3 regions of the Mesorhizobium sp. L103C119B0 genome follow, and region 3 is predicted to be linked to each of the others. Evidence: predicted binding sites of a transcription regulator. Region 3 holds the regulator's gene; each other region holds the start of a gene.
The links. The regulator PhoB, encoded in region 3, activates phosphate uptake and scavenging genes when phosphate is short. The targets are predictions, from matches to a motif close to TGTCATNNANCTGTCAT.
Positions count from the first base shown of each region.

Region 1: the regulator PhoB is predicted to act here: its motif matches at 3,087-3,103, upstream of X728_RS149200 (ceramide glucosyltransferase).
Region 2: the regulator PhoB is predicted to act here: its motif matches at 2,821-2,837, upstream of ppk2 (polyphosphate kinase 2).

Region 1 is NZ_AYXE01000009.1:149,449-154,316, reverse strand. Features, by position in the region: gene X728_RS149190 (2'-deoxycytidine 5'-triphosphate deaminase) at 1-357, opposite strand, end outside; SAM riboswitch at 498-575, shown strand; gene X728_RS149195 (O-succinylhomoserine sulfhydrylase) at 633-1,823, shown strand; gene X728_RS149200 (ceramide glucosyltransferase) at 1,835-2,986, opposite strand; gene apaG (Co2+/Mg2+ efflux protein ApaG) at 3,209-3,601, shown strand; gene X728_RS149210 (Hsp33 family molecular chaperone) at 3,788-4,819, opposite strand.
Region 2 is NZ_AYXE01000007.1:116,034-120,901, forward strand. Features, by position in the region: gene X728_RS152990 (DUF982 domain-containing protein) at 1-209, shown strand, start outside; gene X728_RS1000000168855 (hypothetical protein) at 282-440, opposite strand; gene X728_RS152985 (glycosyl transferase family 90) at 619-1,590, shown strand; gene X728_RS152980 (aldo/keto reductase) at 1,611-2,654, opposite strand; gene ppk2 (polyphosphate kinase 2) at 2,898-3,818, shown strand; gene X728_RS152970 (dihydrofolate reductase family protein) at 4,008-4,652, opposite strand; gene X728_RS152965 (helix-turn-helix domain-containing protein) at 4,763-4,868, opposite strand, start outside.
Region 3 is NZ_AYXE01000010.1:57,320-62,187, forward strand. Features, by position in the region: gene xylF (D-xylose ABC transporter substrate-binding protein) at 1-575, opposite strand, end outside; gene X728_RS148755 (ROK family protein) at 842-2,077, shown strand; gene phoB (phosphate regulon transcriptional regulator PhoB) at 2,108-2,797, opposite strand; gene phoU (phosphate signaling complex protein PhoU) at 2,814-3,518, opposite strand; gene pstB (phosphate ABC transporter ATP-binding protein PstB) at 3,560-4,384, opposite strand; gene pstA (phosphate ABC transporter permease PstA) at 4,402-4,868, opposite strand, start outside.

The DNA of each region.
Region 1 (4,868 bases), on a different contig from region 3:
CACCCGGGTGAAGATGTCGAGCCGGCCGGTCGAGCTCTTCGGGTTGGCCGAGGCCGACACGTTTGCGGGCAGCGCCAGGCGTTCGAGCAGCGGCACGATGTAGACGCAGCCGGTTTCCAGCACCGCGCCCTCGGCGAGACTGAACTCATGCAATTTCAGCCGGTGAAGCTTGTCGGCCACCAGATGATCGGGACCCGGCAGGAAGGAGGCGCGCACGCGAAAAGCCTTGTCGCCGAGCCTGAGATCGAGGCTCGCCGGCTGCACCTGGTCGACATCGAGCGCGCGCGGCGACTTCAGCGCGCCGGACTGAAACAGCGCGGAAATGTCCTGATCGGGAAGAATGCCTGTCTGCCGCAAAAGGCTGGCTCCGCTCCAAGGTCGGTCTCTTTGTGGCAGGTTCTTGCCGCAAAACCGCTGGATATTATTGCGGAACCTGCCTGGTACAAACCTCTTAATGAAGCCGGCAATTGACGCAAGCGCAGGTGAGGTCTAAAGGGTCGTTATCCCGTGGTGATTTGGCCGGTCGGCTTGCAGCCACGTTAAACAAGTCGCTAAAGGACCGTCGGGCCGCAAGGCCATATGGACCGGTTGCGACTTTCGCGGCCGGTTTTTTTGTGTCTGGAACAAAAGCGATGAGCACCAAGAAGCGTAACTGGAAACCTCAGACCGCACTCGTGCACGGGGGAACGCTGCGTTCCCAGTTCGGCGAGACGTCCGAAGCGATGTACCTCACCCAAGGCTATGTCTACGAGACGGCGCAGGCTGCCGAGGCCCGTTTCAAGGGCGAGGAGCCGGGCTTCATCTATTCGCGCTATGCCAACCCTACCGTCGACATGTTCGAAAAGCGCATGTGCGCGCTGGAGGGTGCCGAAGATGCGCGCGCCACGGCGTCCGGCATGGCTGCGGTGACGGCAGCGCTCCTGTGCAGCGCCAAGGCCGGCGACCATATCGTTGCGGCGCGCGCGCTGTTCGGCTCCTGCCGCTGGGTGGTGGAGACGCTGGCGCCGAAATACGGCATCGAGGCAACGCTGGTCGACGGCACCGACATCGCCAACTGGGAAAAGGCGGTGCGGCCGAACACGAAACTGTTCTTCCTGGAAAGCCCGACCAATCCGACGCTGGAAGTGGTCGACATCGCAGCGGTGGCGGCGCTCGCCACCTCGATCGGCGCCAGGCTGATCGTCGACAATGTCTTTGCCACGCCCTTGCAGCAGAAGCCCTTGCAGCTCGGCGCCCATATCGTCGTCTACTCCGCGACCAAGCACATTGACGGCCAGGGACGCTGTCTCGGCGGCATCATCCTGTCGGACAAGAAATGGATCGACGAGAATTTGCACGACTATTTCCGCCACACCGGCCCGAGCCTGTCGCCGTTCAACGCCTGGACGCTGCTCAAGGGCCTGGAGACGCTGCCGGTTCGGGTGCGCCAGCAGACGGAAAGCGCGGCCAAGATCGCGGATTTCCTGGCAGGACGGCCGGAAATCGCCCGCGTCATCTATCCCGGCCGCGCCGACCACCCGCAGGCCGACATCGTCAAGAAGCAGATGACGGGCGGATCGACGCTGATCTGCCTCGACGTGAAGGGCGGCAAGCAGGCGGCCTTCGCCTTGCAGAACGCGCTCGACATCGTGCTGATCTCCAACAATCTCGGCGACGCCAAGAGCCTGATCACCCATCCGGCGACCACCACGCACAAGAACCTCAGCGACGAAGCTCGCGCCGAGCTTGGCATCGGGCCGGGAACGCTCAGGCTGTCGGTCGGTCTTGAGGATACGGACGATCTGCTGGAGGACGTTGCGCAGGCGCTGAAGGCAGCCGGGTAGGCCGCGAGGCGTCACGCTCCCGACGAAGCCTCTTCCAGCTCGGCCGTCTTGGTGCCGATGATCATGGTGTTGCCGCGCCAATCGACGGCGCCGCTCAGCCAGCCGCGCGCCCAGATGGCGGGAAGCATCATGTCGCGGACCATCATCGCCGGGACCATGCGCAGCGACAGATGCCAGCCCTTGGCCGCGGCCAGCGCGCATTCGGGAATGTAGGCCGCCGCCAGCACGGCCAACACCGTGGCCGGCAGGCTGATGCCGGCACTTGCTGCCGCCACCAGCGCCAACGCCAACGGCACGGCGACGCCGGTCAGGATCTCGGGTGCGAAAAACAGCGGGAAAGTGACGCGGCGCAACCGCGCCCAGCGCGCCTGACGCGACCAGATGTCGGCAAGTCGGCGCTGCCCCAGTGGTTGCTCGAAAGGCGAGGCAACGAGATTGACGCGCAGGCCCAGTCCGTTGACCAGCTTGGTTGCAGCAGCATCCTCGGCGATCTCGGCGGCCAGCGCGCGGATACCGCCATTGGTATCGAGCATCGGCTTGTTCCACAGCATGCTCTTGCCCTGGGCAAAGCCGAGGCCAAGCGCCTCGCCGGCATATTGCCAGCGCGCCTGCAGCGTGTTGAGGAACGCGCATTCGACCTCGGCCCAGAAGCCTTCCGGCCGCGAGCCGATCGGCGTCGAGCAGATAAGCCCGGTATTGGTCCGCCAGGCCGCCATCAGGTGCTGGACGTAATCCCTAGGCATCAGCACGTTGGAATCCGCCAGAATAACCCAATGATTGCGCGCCGCTTCCCAGCCCTTGACGCAGTTGTTGAGCTTCGGGTTGCTGCTGACGCGGTCGTCGCCGATCAGCAGCCGGGCCGGCACGTTGGGAAACAGGACGATCGCCCTGTTTATCAGTTTGACGACGGGATCGTCGGCGTGAGCGACGCAGAAGATCAGTTCGTAGCGCGGCCAGTCGAGCGAGAAGGCTCGCTGCAGCGTCTCTTGTGTGAACGGCTCCACGCCGCGCGACGGCACGACGATCGAGACCGGTGGCTGCTCGTTGGACGGCGGGGGGATGAGACGGCGCGCTTGCAGTTTCGACGAAGCAAGCAGGATGCTGGCGAGATTGGAAAGAAGCAAAGCGGAGGAGGCGAAGGCGGCTGTGAGAGCTGGTTCCATCGAGATCTGGTCACTCCGGAAAGGCCGCTCGCGGCTGCTTTGTCAGTCGACAGATGGGCCTTGAGTCGCCGGCAAGGTTTGCGCACACCAACATTGTCATGTGTCACTTAAATGACATTGTTTGTCGGCACCTCCGCTTTGAGGCTGGCAGGACATGCCGTTGTGCGCGTATCAAACCGCATAGCGCGACAAATGTTCCTTGCCGCGCAACCGGAGCAGCCCATGTATCGCGCCGTCACGCGCAACATCGAAGTGCAGGTCAGACCGTTCTACCTGGAGGACCGCTCGGACCCGGCGGAGAACCGTTATGTCTGGGGCTACCAGGTGACGATCGACAACCAGTCGGACGATTTCGTGCAGCTTATGTCGCGTTACTGGCACATCACCGACGGCAGCGGCCGGATCGAGGAAGTGCGCGGCGCCGGCGTGGTCGGCGACCAGCCTGAGCTCAATCCCGGCGACAGCTATCAATACACGTCAGGCTGCCCGCTCTCGACGCCCTCCGGCTTCATGGTCGGCCACTACACCATGCGCAACAAAAAGGGCGAGACGTTCGACGTCGCTATTCCCGCGTTTTCGCTGGATCTGCCGGGGACGCGGCGGACGGTGAATTAGGGGTTTTCTCCCCATCTCTATACGGGGAGGAATGCCCGGCAGTGCAACGAGGGGCGCCGCCGGACTCATGAGGTTATCTTCCACGCACATGACGTAGGCTATGCGCGGCCATTCACCAAAGTTCGCGCTGCCCCTCATCCGCCCTTCGGGCACCTTCTCCCCGTGAACGGGGAGAAGGAAGAGATGCTACTGAGTTGCAAACTCCGCCGGGTCGAAGTCGTACTGCTTCGAGCAGAACTCGCAGGCGACGTGGATGCCGCCATCTTCGGTGCTGTCCTTGATCTCCTGCGCGGAAAACCCCTCGAGGATGCCGCGTATCTTGTCCCTTGAGCAGGAACATTGGTCGGCGACCGGCACGCCGCCGAAGACGCGCACGCCATGTTCGTGGAACAGCCTGTAGAGCAGCCGCTCGGCGCCGATGGTCGGGTCGATCAGCTCGGTCGGCTCGATGGTGCCGAGCAGCGCCACCAGCTCGCGCCACGAATTGTCGGCCGGCTCCTGCGTCACGTCACGCGGATCGCCGTCGCCGCCCGAAATGTCGGGCACGCGCATGCGCTCGGGTGACTGCGGCAGGAACTGCGCCAGGATGCCGCCGGCGCGCCACTGCTCACGAGCGCCGCCGGGACCTGGCGTCAGAAGCTTGGCCACCGACAGCCTGAGGTCGGTCGGGATCTGCTCCGACTGGCGGAAATAGGTGCGCGCGGCGTCCTCCAGCGTCTCGCCGTCGAGCTGGACGATGCCCTGATAGCGCTGCGTGTGCGCGCCCTGGTCGATGGTCAGCGCCAAAACGCCGCTGCCCAGCAGCGTCTGCTGCGAGGTCTGGCCTGCGGCCACCAGGGCCTCCAGCCGGTCGGCGTCGAAACGCGCATAGGCGCGCAATGCCGAAGGCGTGGAGAAATCCGCGACCAGCATGTCGACCGGGCCGTCGGTGCGGGTCTGCAAGATGAACTTGCCTTCGAATTTGAGCGAGGTGCCGAGCAGCACCGTCAGCACACAGGCTTCCGCGAGCAGGCGGGCGACCGGCTCGGGATAGTCGTGACGGTTGAGGATGGCGTCGAGCATCGGCCCGAGTTGCACGGTGCGGCCGCGCACGTCGAGCGGGCCGACCTCGAAGGGTACGACATGATCGTCGCCGGCATAGCCGAACTCGCCGAGTTTGGGGTGATGTTCAGTCACTTGATGCGTTTCCAACATGACAAAGCTCCAGGGCGCGGCCATGCGGCCCGGAGGGGTGCATGCGTCCAAACGCGCTTGATTTGCGTGATGG
Region 2 (4,868 bases), on a different contig from region 3:
GAAGCACTCAGCTCTTGCGTACGGTGCGCGAGGCTTCCGATTACCTGCTCAACAGCTGGCCCGGCAAGCGCAGCCCCAAGCACCGCGAAGCGCTGCAGGCCTGCCATGACGCGCTGGCCGGCGACAAGCCGGCGATGATTGCAAGACGCGCCTTCATCGCCGCCGCGCGCGAGGTCAACGTCTTCGTCAGCGACAAGGCCCCGGCCTGATCACATCGGCCTGATCAGACCGGCATTTTGCCAGGATCCGGCCCGTTTCGCGGGCCGGTGATCCTGTCTTGCCTATTTTTCTGTCTCGGTGTCGGTTTTCGAACTTGCCTCGTTCTCAGGCTCGGCGCGCTCCTTGGCCGCGACCTTGGCGGCGAGCTTCTCCGCCTTCTTGGCGGCCTTCTGCCGGTCGCGCTCTTTGCGTTCCTGACCGTAATTCGGTGGTCGAGCCATATCGTTTCCTTTCGCTGTGCCTGATCCTGCCTAGAAGCATTGGCCGGCAAACACAACAGCGCCGCGAGGGCAGATGCCAGCGGTTCTGGACTTGCGTGATGGCGAACACAATGGTTTAGAAAAGGCTGCGGGACAGTTGCTGGAGCCGCCGCCGACCGATTTCGAATCAAAACGACCGATGGCCACGCTTCAAAGAAACGCACAGAAGCTGATCTACTATGCGCGCAACGCCATGCGCGACATCGCGCCGCCGGTTCTTTTCCGGCGCCGGCTCGGCCGGCTGCTCGATCAGGCCAGGCTTTCCGACGCATCGGTCCGCCAGCGGCTCAATTACTACAACACGCTGCGGGAGCCTTTTAGCCCCAGCCCCGAGGCCGTGCCGGTCAGCCGGCTGCCGTCGGACCGCAGCATGTACTATTACGATCTGAAGGAGTTCACCCGTTATTTCGACCCAGATCTGCGCATCGACCTGGAATTCGGCGACGTCATCGAAGTGCCGAAGATGCCGTCGATCGTCAAGGATCGGCCGATAGCGGGCGACAACGGCAACGGCGTCCTGTTCAAGCTGAACAAGTTCCGTCATTTCTACATGCCGGCCGACGATGTCGCCTTCGCCGACAAGCATCCGCTCGTCGTTTGGCGCGGCGAACTCAACAATCCGATCCGCACCTTGTTGCTGGATGCAGCCCGCAATCTGCCGTTCTGCGATGTCGGCACGCCGAGGGCGACAGCACCTGCGGAATACCGCAAGCCCTATCTCAGCATCGATCAGCAGCGCCGCTACCGCTACATCATCTCGCTCGAAGGCAATGATGTCGCGACCAATCTGAAATGGATCATGAGCTCGAACTCGCTCTGCCTGATGCCGCTGCCGACTTACGAGACCTGGTTCGCCGAGGGGCAGCTCGAGCCCGATGTCCATTATGTGCCGCTGGCGCCCGACTTCAGCGATCTGGCCGAGCGGGTGCATCATCTCGAGCAGCATCCGGCCGAGGCCCAGCGCATCGTTGCGGCGGCCAACGCCTATTGCCGCAAATTCGCCGACGAGCGGGCCGAGCAGGCGATCTGCCTGCTCGTGCTCTACAAATATTTCGTGCTCAGCGGCCAGATCGAGCCCGATCCGCAGGTCTGGCGGTTTATCGCGGGCTAGCGGCTTCCGGCGCCCTTAAGTCAGATGACGCTGCGGTCCATAACCAGATCGGCCGGGCCGAAGCGGTCCTTCGCCGTAAACTGCTGGTGCCAGTAGGGATAGAGCACCGGCGGCCGGCTGACGGCATCGAGACGCTGGCGTTCATCAAAGGACAGCGTCAGGCTTGCCGCGGCGAGATTGTCTTTCAACTGGGCCTCGTTGCGTGCGCCGATCACCAGCGAACTGACGGCCGGCCGGCCAAGCAGCCAAGCCAGCGCCACCTGGGCCGCCGAGACGCCGCGAGTGGCGCCGATGTCGACCAGCACGTCGACGATCCGCCACAGCCGGCCCTCGTCGCGGATCGGCGGTTCCGACCAGCCGCCGATCTGGCGCGCCGTCGGACTGTCGCGGCGGTATTTGCCCGACAGCAGGCCGCCGGCGAGCGGGCTCCACACCAGCACGCCAAGGCCCTGGTCGACCGAGATCGGCAAGAGCTCATACTCGGCCTCGCGTGCTTCCAGCGTGTAGTGGATCTGCTGGGTGACGAAACGCGGCTGGTGCTGGCTGTCGCTGATGCCGAGCGCCTTCATGACCTGCCAGCCGGAATAGTTGGAGCAGCCGACATAGCGGATTTTGCCCTGGGCAACCAGCGTGTCGAGCGCGGAGATGGTTTCCTCGAGCGGTGTCGCGCCGTCCCATTCGTGCAGGAAATAGATGTCGATGACATCGGTCCTGAGGCGCTTCAGGCTCTTCTCGCATTCGCGGATCAGATGATGGCGCGACAGGCCTTCGTCATTGGGGCCCTTGCCGATCCGCATGCGCGCCTTGGAGGCGATCAGCACGTCGTTCTTGCGCTTGCCGCCGAGCGCCTCGCCGATGATCTCTTCCGACAGACCGTTGGAATAGACATTGGCGGTGTCGATGAGATTGATGCCGGCATCGATGCAAGTGTCGATGATGCGCGAGGCCTCCGCGAGATCGGAATTGCCGACGGCGGCGAACGGCCCGCTGCCGCCGAAGGTCATGGTTCCCAAGGTCAGCGCCGAAACTTTCAAGCCGGAACGGCCAAGCGTGCGGTATTCCATGTCAGATCCTCGTAGTTTTGGTGGGGAGGCGGTTTTAGCAGGAAAGGGCGGGGAAGCCCGAAGGGGTCCGCCAATTGTAGGACAATTTGAGCGGCTTGTCGCCATCCCAGGGCGATGGATCGGCAATGCTCGCTGGTTTGCAGTGATGACCGGCTGGCCGGCGGCTTGCAATAAAACCGTCATTGGCGGCCTATATCGAGTCGGCTCAGGGTTTCATGCCAGCCGGCAAGCGGAGCAGTGGAAATGACCGAGTTGAAGCAGAATTCTCCGGCCAGGGATTGGCTGGAAGCCGAACTCGCCGACATGCTCGACGAGGACTATGAGCTTGAAATGTCGGAGCCGGCGCTGTCGCTGGAGATCTCCAAGATCTACAAGAACGCGCATCCGCCGTCGATCGACCGCATGCAGTATTTCCGCGACCTGATCGGCTTGCAGTCGGAACTGATCAAGCTGCAGTCCTGGGTCGCCTACCACAAGAAGAAGCTGGTGGTGGTTTTCGAAGGACGCGATTCCGCCGGCAAGGGCGGCGTCATCAAGCGCATCACCCAGCGCCTCAACCCGCGCATCTGCCGCGTCGTGGCGCTGCCGGCGCCGACCGAGCGCGAAAAATCGCAGTGGTATTTCCAGCGCTACGTGCCGCATCTGCCGGCCGGCGGCGAGATCGTGCTGTTCGACCGCTCCTGGTACAACCGCTCCGGCGTCGAGCGGGTGATGGGCTTTGCCGAACCCGATCAGGTCGAAGAGTTCTTCCGCGACGTGCCGGAGTTCGAGCGCATGCTGGTCCGCTCCGGCGTCACGCTGGTCAAATACTGGTTCTCGATCACCGACGAGGAACAGCAGATGCGCTTCATGATGCGCATCCACGACCCGATGAAGCAGTGGAAGCTGTCGCCGATGGACCTGCAGTCGCGCGTGCGCTGGGAGCAGTACACCAAGGCCAAGGAAGAGACGTTTGCCCGCACCAACATCCCAGAGGCACCGTGGTACATCGTCGAAGGCAACGACAAGAAGCGGGCGCGGCTGAACTGCATCGACCATCTCCTCAAACAGCTGCCCTATGAGGACGTGCCGCACGAAGAAATCACGCTGCCCGAGCGGGTGTTCAACCCGGAGTACGAGCGCCAGGTCCTGCCGCGCGAGCTTTACGTGCCGGAGAAGTATTGAGCACTTTTCCTTCTCCCCGTTTCACGGGGAGAAGGTGCCCGAAGGGCGGATGAGGGGCAGCGCCGGCATCGACGAATTCACAGCCGTCGGACGCTGCTAACCTCCAAAAGCAGCGCTGCCCCTCATTGCCTGCCGGGCATTTCTCCCCGTAGAACGGGGAGAAAGAAGCCTGCGCCTATCACTTCGCCACTACACCCGCTTGATCGTCACATGCGTGGCGAGCGCTGTCGCCACCTGCTCGGTGCACTGGTAACCCAGCTTCAGCATATCCAGCCCGGCAAACAGGCTCTCGCCCCTCCCGAGCAACACCGGCGACACCGCCAGATGCAACTCGTCGATGAGCTTCTCTTGCAGATATTGCCGGATGGTGGAAACGCCGCCGCCGACGCGGACATCCTTGCCGCCGGCCGCGGCCTTTGCTTGTTCGAGCGCGGCGTGGATGCCGCCGGCAACGAAGTGGAAAACGGTGCCGCCTTCCATCACAATGGGGTCGCGCTTGTAGTGGGTCAGCACGAAGGTCGGCACGTGATAGGGCGGGTTGTCGCCCCACCAGCCTTTCCAGCTCTCGTCTGGCCATTCGCCACGGATCGGGCCGAACATGTTGCGGCCGAGGATCCAGGCCCCGACATTGTCGAAGCTGCGGACAGTGAACCGGTCGTCCACATCGGTGGTGCCGCCATCCTTGCCGACCATCTCATGGAAGGTGCGGGTGCCGGTCATCCATTTGTGCAGATATTCGCCACCAACGCCGAGCGGATTTTGCAGGTCCTGGTCAGGACCGGCGCCGAAACCGTCGAGCGACAAGGTGAAGGCATTGACGCGAAGTTTGGACATGGAGACTCCCTTTCGGTGACCAGTTGTGATTTGCAATCAGTATTCAAACTGATTGCATTTTGCAACTAGTATTTTTAGAGGCAAGCCGATCTGTGGAATGCGCAGGGACCTCAAGCCGCCACGCGCTTCGGCATCACCGCAAACGGGCTGAGCCCAAGCCAGATCTGCATCTTGCCGGCGACGTCGAGATCGCCGGTCAGGCTGATCTTGTCGCGT
Region 3 (4,868 bases):
CAGCCATCGGTATAGGCCTCGCCGACATTCTTGATCTTGCCCGAGTCGATGGCTTCCTTGAGCACTTCCATCGAGCCCGAGAACAGGAAATCGGCATTCGGATCCGAGCCAGAGCCCTTTATGAAGACATAGTTGCCTTCGGGCTTCGCCTTGAACACTTCGCGGGCCTGCATGCGGCCGACTTCCTTGTTGTCGAAGGTCAGGTAAAAAACGTCCTTGTTCTCGATCAGGCGGTCATAGCCGACGACCGGAATGCCTTCGTCCAGCGCCTTCTGCACCGCCGGGCCGATGGCCGAGGCGTCCTGCGCCAGGATGATCAGCGAGTTGGCGCCCTGCGAGATCAGGCTTTCGACGTCGGTCAGCTGCTTGCCGGGATTGGACTGCGCGTCGGCCGAAATGTACTTGTCGCCGGCGGCTTCGATCGCCGTTTTCATCGCCGCCTCGTCGGTCTTCCAGCGCTCTTCCTGGAAGTTCGACCACGACACGCCGATGACCTTGTCCTTCGCCTGCGCGACCGACATCAGCGCCAGCGACATGGCGACACCCGCCAGCATGGCGGCTGCAAATCTGTTCATTATAACCCTCCCTGCGCCGCCCACGGCGCGACAAAACCGGCCCGAAGGCCTGCACAAAGAGGCTCCATTTTTTCGAGCCTCGAAAAAACACTGGTTCAATGATAAGGCACTGTCAACATCGATTATGATGGATTCTGATAGCCTTGCCGAATTTTTTCGAGCTCCGCAATAAACAATGACAGGGCTGCCGGCGTCTGCCAATATTTGGCTGGTGCCGTCGAACGCCTTCACTATCATGAGGCGCGAGGAGGCCGGGAGGAAAACAAATGTCGGTTGGGATCCGCCACGACGATCTGCGCCGTCGCAACCGTGCGATGGTGATTTCGGCCGTGCGCCGGGCCGGCCAGCCGTCGCGGACCGAGATTGCGGCGACCACCGGCCTCAGCCATTCGACGATATCGGCAATCTCGTCTGATCTAATTCAAGAAGGCATCCTGATTGAAGGCAAGCCTGGCGAGACCGGCTCGCTGAAACGCGGCCGGCCGCAGGTCGGCCTTGGCCTCAACCCGGAAGCGGCGGCGGTCATGACCGTGGTGCTGTCGCTGAACTTCCTCTCCGTCACCGTCATCGACTATGCCGGCCAGGTGGTCGCGGAAGAACAGCGCCGGCTCGACACGCTGACCATGCCGCGCGACGAGCTGATCGGCGAATGCGTAGCAATCGTCGGGCGGCGTCTCGCGGACCCGGACCTCGATGTCCAGAGCATCGCCCGCATTGCCATGGGCATCCAGGGCATCACCGATTCGCAGGCGCGGGCCATGCTGTGGTCGCCAATCACGCCACTGACCGACATTGCCTTCGCCGACATGTTGGAAGCGGAATTCGGCATTCCTGCCACCATGGAGAACGACTGCAATATGATGGCGGTGGCCCTGCAATGGCGCCAGCCCGAGCGCTACCGCGACAATTTCATCGCGATCCTCTTGTCGCACGGCATCGGCATGGGGCTGGTGCTGAAAGGCGAACTGTTCACCGGCACCCATTCCTCGGGCGGCGAGTTCGGCCACATGATCCACCGTCCGGGCGGCGCGCTCTGCCGCTGCGGGCGGCGCGGCTGCGTCGAGGCCTATGCCGGAAACTACGCCATCTGGCGCAGCGCCAAAATGATGAGCGAAGATGCCGAGCCGGTCGATATCGGCGACGCTGATATGCGCGCACTCGCCGCGCGCGCCCGCGAAACCGATGGCCCGGAGCGCGAAGCCTATCGCAAGGCCGGTGAGGCGCTCGGCTTCGGCCTCGGCAGCCTGTTTGCGCTGATCGACCCGGCGCCTGTCGCCATGGTTGGCGTCAGCGCCGCCGCCTTCGACCTGATCGAGCCGGCATTGCGCGAAGCGATCGCCCAGACCGCCGGCGGCCAGCACTCGAAATCGATCTCCTTCGACACCGAGCCCAACGAGCTGCCGCTGATCCGCGAAGGCTGTGCCATGCGCGCGCTCGGCTTCGTCGATCAGGAGATTTTCGCGCCGGGCATTCAGGCCAAATCCGGCAAGCATGTCGCCTGAATGGCCGGCAACGGCGCGACGCGCAGCATCCTAGTCTTCCCTGATCGCGTAGCCGGCGCCGCGAATGGTACGGATGACATCCGGCATGCGGCCGTTGTTGACCGCTTTGCGTAAGCGCCCGACATGGACGTCGACGGTTCGCTCGTCGATGTAGATCGTCTCGCCCCAGACATTGTCGAGCAGCTGGCTGCGCGAGAACACGCGGCCGGGATGGCGCATCATGAATTCGAGCAGCCGGAACTCGGTCGGTCCGAGCCTGATCTCGCTCTTCTTGCGGTAGACACGGTGCGACTCGCGGTCGAGCACGATGTCGCCGACCTTGAGCACGCTGGACAGCACTTCCGGCTTGGCCCGGCGCAGCAGCGCCTTCACGCGCGCCATGAACTCCGGCGTCGAGAATGGCTTGACCAGATAGTCGTCGGCACCGGTGGACAGGCCGCGCACGCGATCGCTTTCCTCACCGCGCGCGGTCAGCATGATGATCGGCAGCCGCTCGGTTTCGGGCCGCACTCTAAGCCGCCGGCAGAGCTCGATGCCGGAAACAGCGGGCACCATCCAGTCGAGCACCAGGAGATCGGGCACGTTTTCCTGCAGGCGGATCTCGGCCTCGTCGCCGCGTGTCACCACCTCGACGTGATAGCCTTCGGATTCGAGGTTGTAGCGGAGGAGCACGCCTAGCGGCTCCTCGTCCTCCACGACCATGATGCGTGGCGCGATCATAGGCAGTTCACCCTCATCAGGCCGGCGTGGCCATCGCCGTCTCGTCCTGCTTCGGACGATTGGCGGGCAATTGCTGGCCGGTCAGCACATAATACGCATTTTCGGCGATGTTGGTGACATGATCGCCGATGCGCTCAAGATTCTTGGCGCAGAACAAGAGATGCGTGCAGGCGGTGATGTTGCGAGGGTCTTCCATCATGTAGGTCAAGAGCTCACGAAACACGGACGTGTATTTGACGTCGATGCGCTCGTCGTCATTCCTGAGTTTTGCAAGAGCTGCCGCATCGGTGGCGGCATATTCCTCGACGACGCCTTGCACCTGGATCAGCACCAGCTGCGCCATGGCATCGATGGAGTGCGAGAGGTCGCGCGGCGTGACGCTCAAGCCCACGGTGCCGACGCGTTTGGCGATGTTCTTGGCGAGATCGCCGATGCGCTCGAGGTCGCCGGCCATGCGGATCGAGCCGACCACGGCGCGCAGATCGTTGGCCATCGGCTGGCGCTTGGCGATCAGCGTGATGGCGCGGTCGTCCAGTTCGCGCTGGCGCGCATCCATGATGGCGTCGTCGGAAACGACACGCTGTGCCAGCGCATTGTCCGAATTGAGCAGCGCCCTGGTCGAGCCGCTGACCATCGAGCCTGCCAGATCGCCCATGTCGCGGATCAGCTTGCTGATCTGCCCGAGCTCTTCATCGAAGGAGGCGACGGTATGTTCACCCATGATCTTGGTCCTCGTGCCTGAAAATTCACCCGCCGGACGGCTCAGCCGAAGCGGCCGGTAATGTAGTCCTGGGTGCGCTTGTCGTCGGGGTTGGTGAACATCTTGTCGGTGGCGCCCTCCTCGACGAGATAGCCGAGATGGAACATCGCTGTACGCTGCGACACGCGCGCCGCCTGCTGCATCGAGTGGGTGACGATGACGATCGTGTAGTTCTGGCGCAGTTCGTCGATCAGCTCCTCGACACGGGCGGTGGCGATCGGATCGAGCGCCGAGCAGGGCTCGTCCATCAGGATCACCTCCGGCGACACGGCGATGGCGCGCGCGATGCACAGGCGCTGCTGCTGGCCGCCGGACAGGCCGGTGCCGGGCTCCTGCAGGCGGTCCTTGACCTCGTTCCAGATCGCAGCCTTCTTCAGGCTCTGCTCGACGATCTGGTCCATGTCGGACTTGCGCTTGGCCAGCCCATGGATGCGCGGGCCGTAGGCGACGTTCTCGTAGATCGACTTCGGGAACGGGTTGGGTTTCTGGAACACCATGCCGACGCGGGCGCGCAGTTCGACGACATCGATGTTCTTGTCGTAGATGTCGTCTTCATCGAGCGTGATCTTGCCGGTCACCCGCGCCGAATCGATGGTGTCGTTCATGCGGTTGAGGCAGCGCAGGAAGGTCGACTTGCCGCAGCCGGACGGGCCGATCAGCGCCGTCACCTGGTTCTGGCGGACGTCGAGATTGACGTCGAACAACGCCTGCTTCTCGCCGTAGAAGACGCCGACCTTGTCGCCGCGCATCTTGATGACTTCGTTCGACTTGGCGTTCATTTTGTCGCCCACTGCATTCTCAAGGGACTGTTCGGTCATGATGTTCATACCAAATTGCCTTTTTTCTACCAGCGCCGCTCGAACCGGCGCCGAAGCACGATCGCGGTGATGTTCATGGCCATGAGGAAGACGAGCAGGATGATGATGGCGCCGGACATGCGCTCGACAAAAGCGCGCTCAGCCTCGTTTGCCCACATGTAGATCTGCACCGGCAGCGCGGTCGCCGGATCGAAAGGCGTCGTCGGATAATCGGCGACGAAAGCGACCATGCCGATCAAGAGCAGCGGTGCTGTCTCGCCGAGCGCACGCGCCAGGCCGATGATGGTGCCGGTAAGGATGCCTGGGGCGGCAAGCGGCAGGATGTGATGGAACACCATCTGCATCTTGGAGGCGCCGAGACCTAGGGCCGCCGAGCGGATCGACGGCGGCACCGCGGCGAGGGCGGCGCGCGTGGCGATGATTATGGTCGGCAATGTCATCAAGGTCAGCACCAGGCCGCCGACGAAGGAAGCCGAGCGCGGCATGCCGAGGA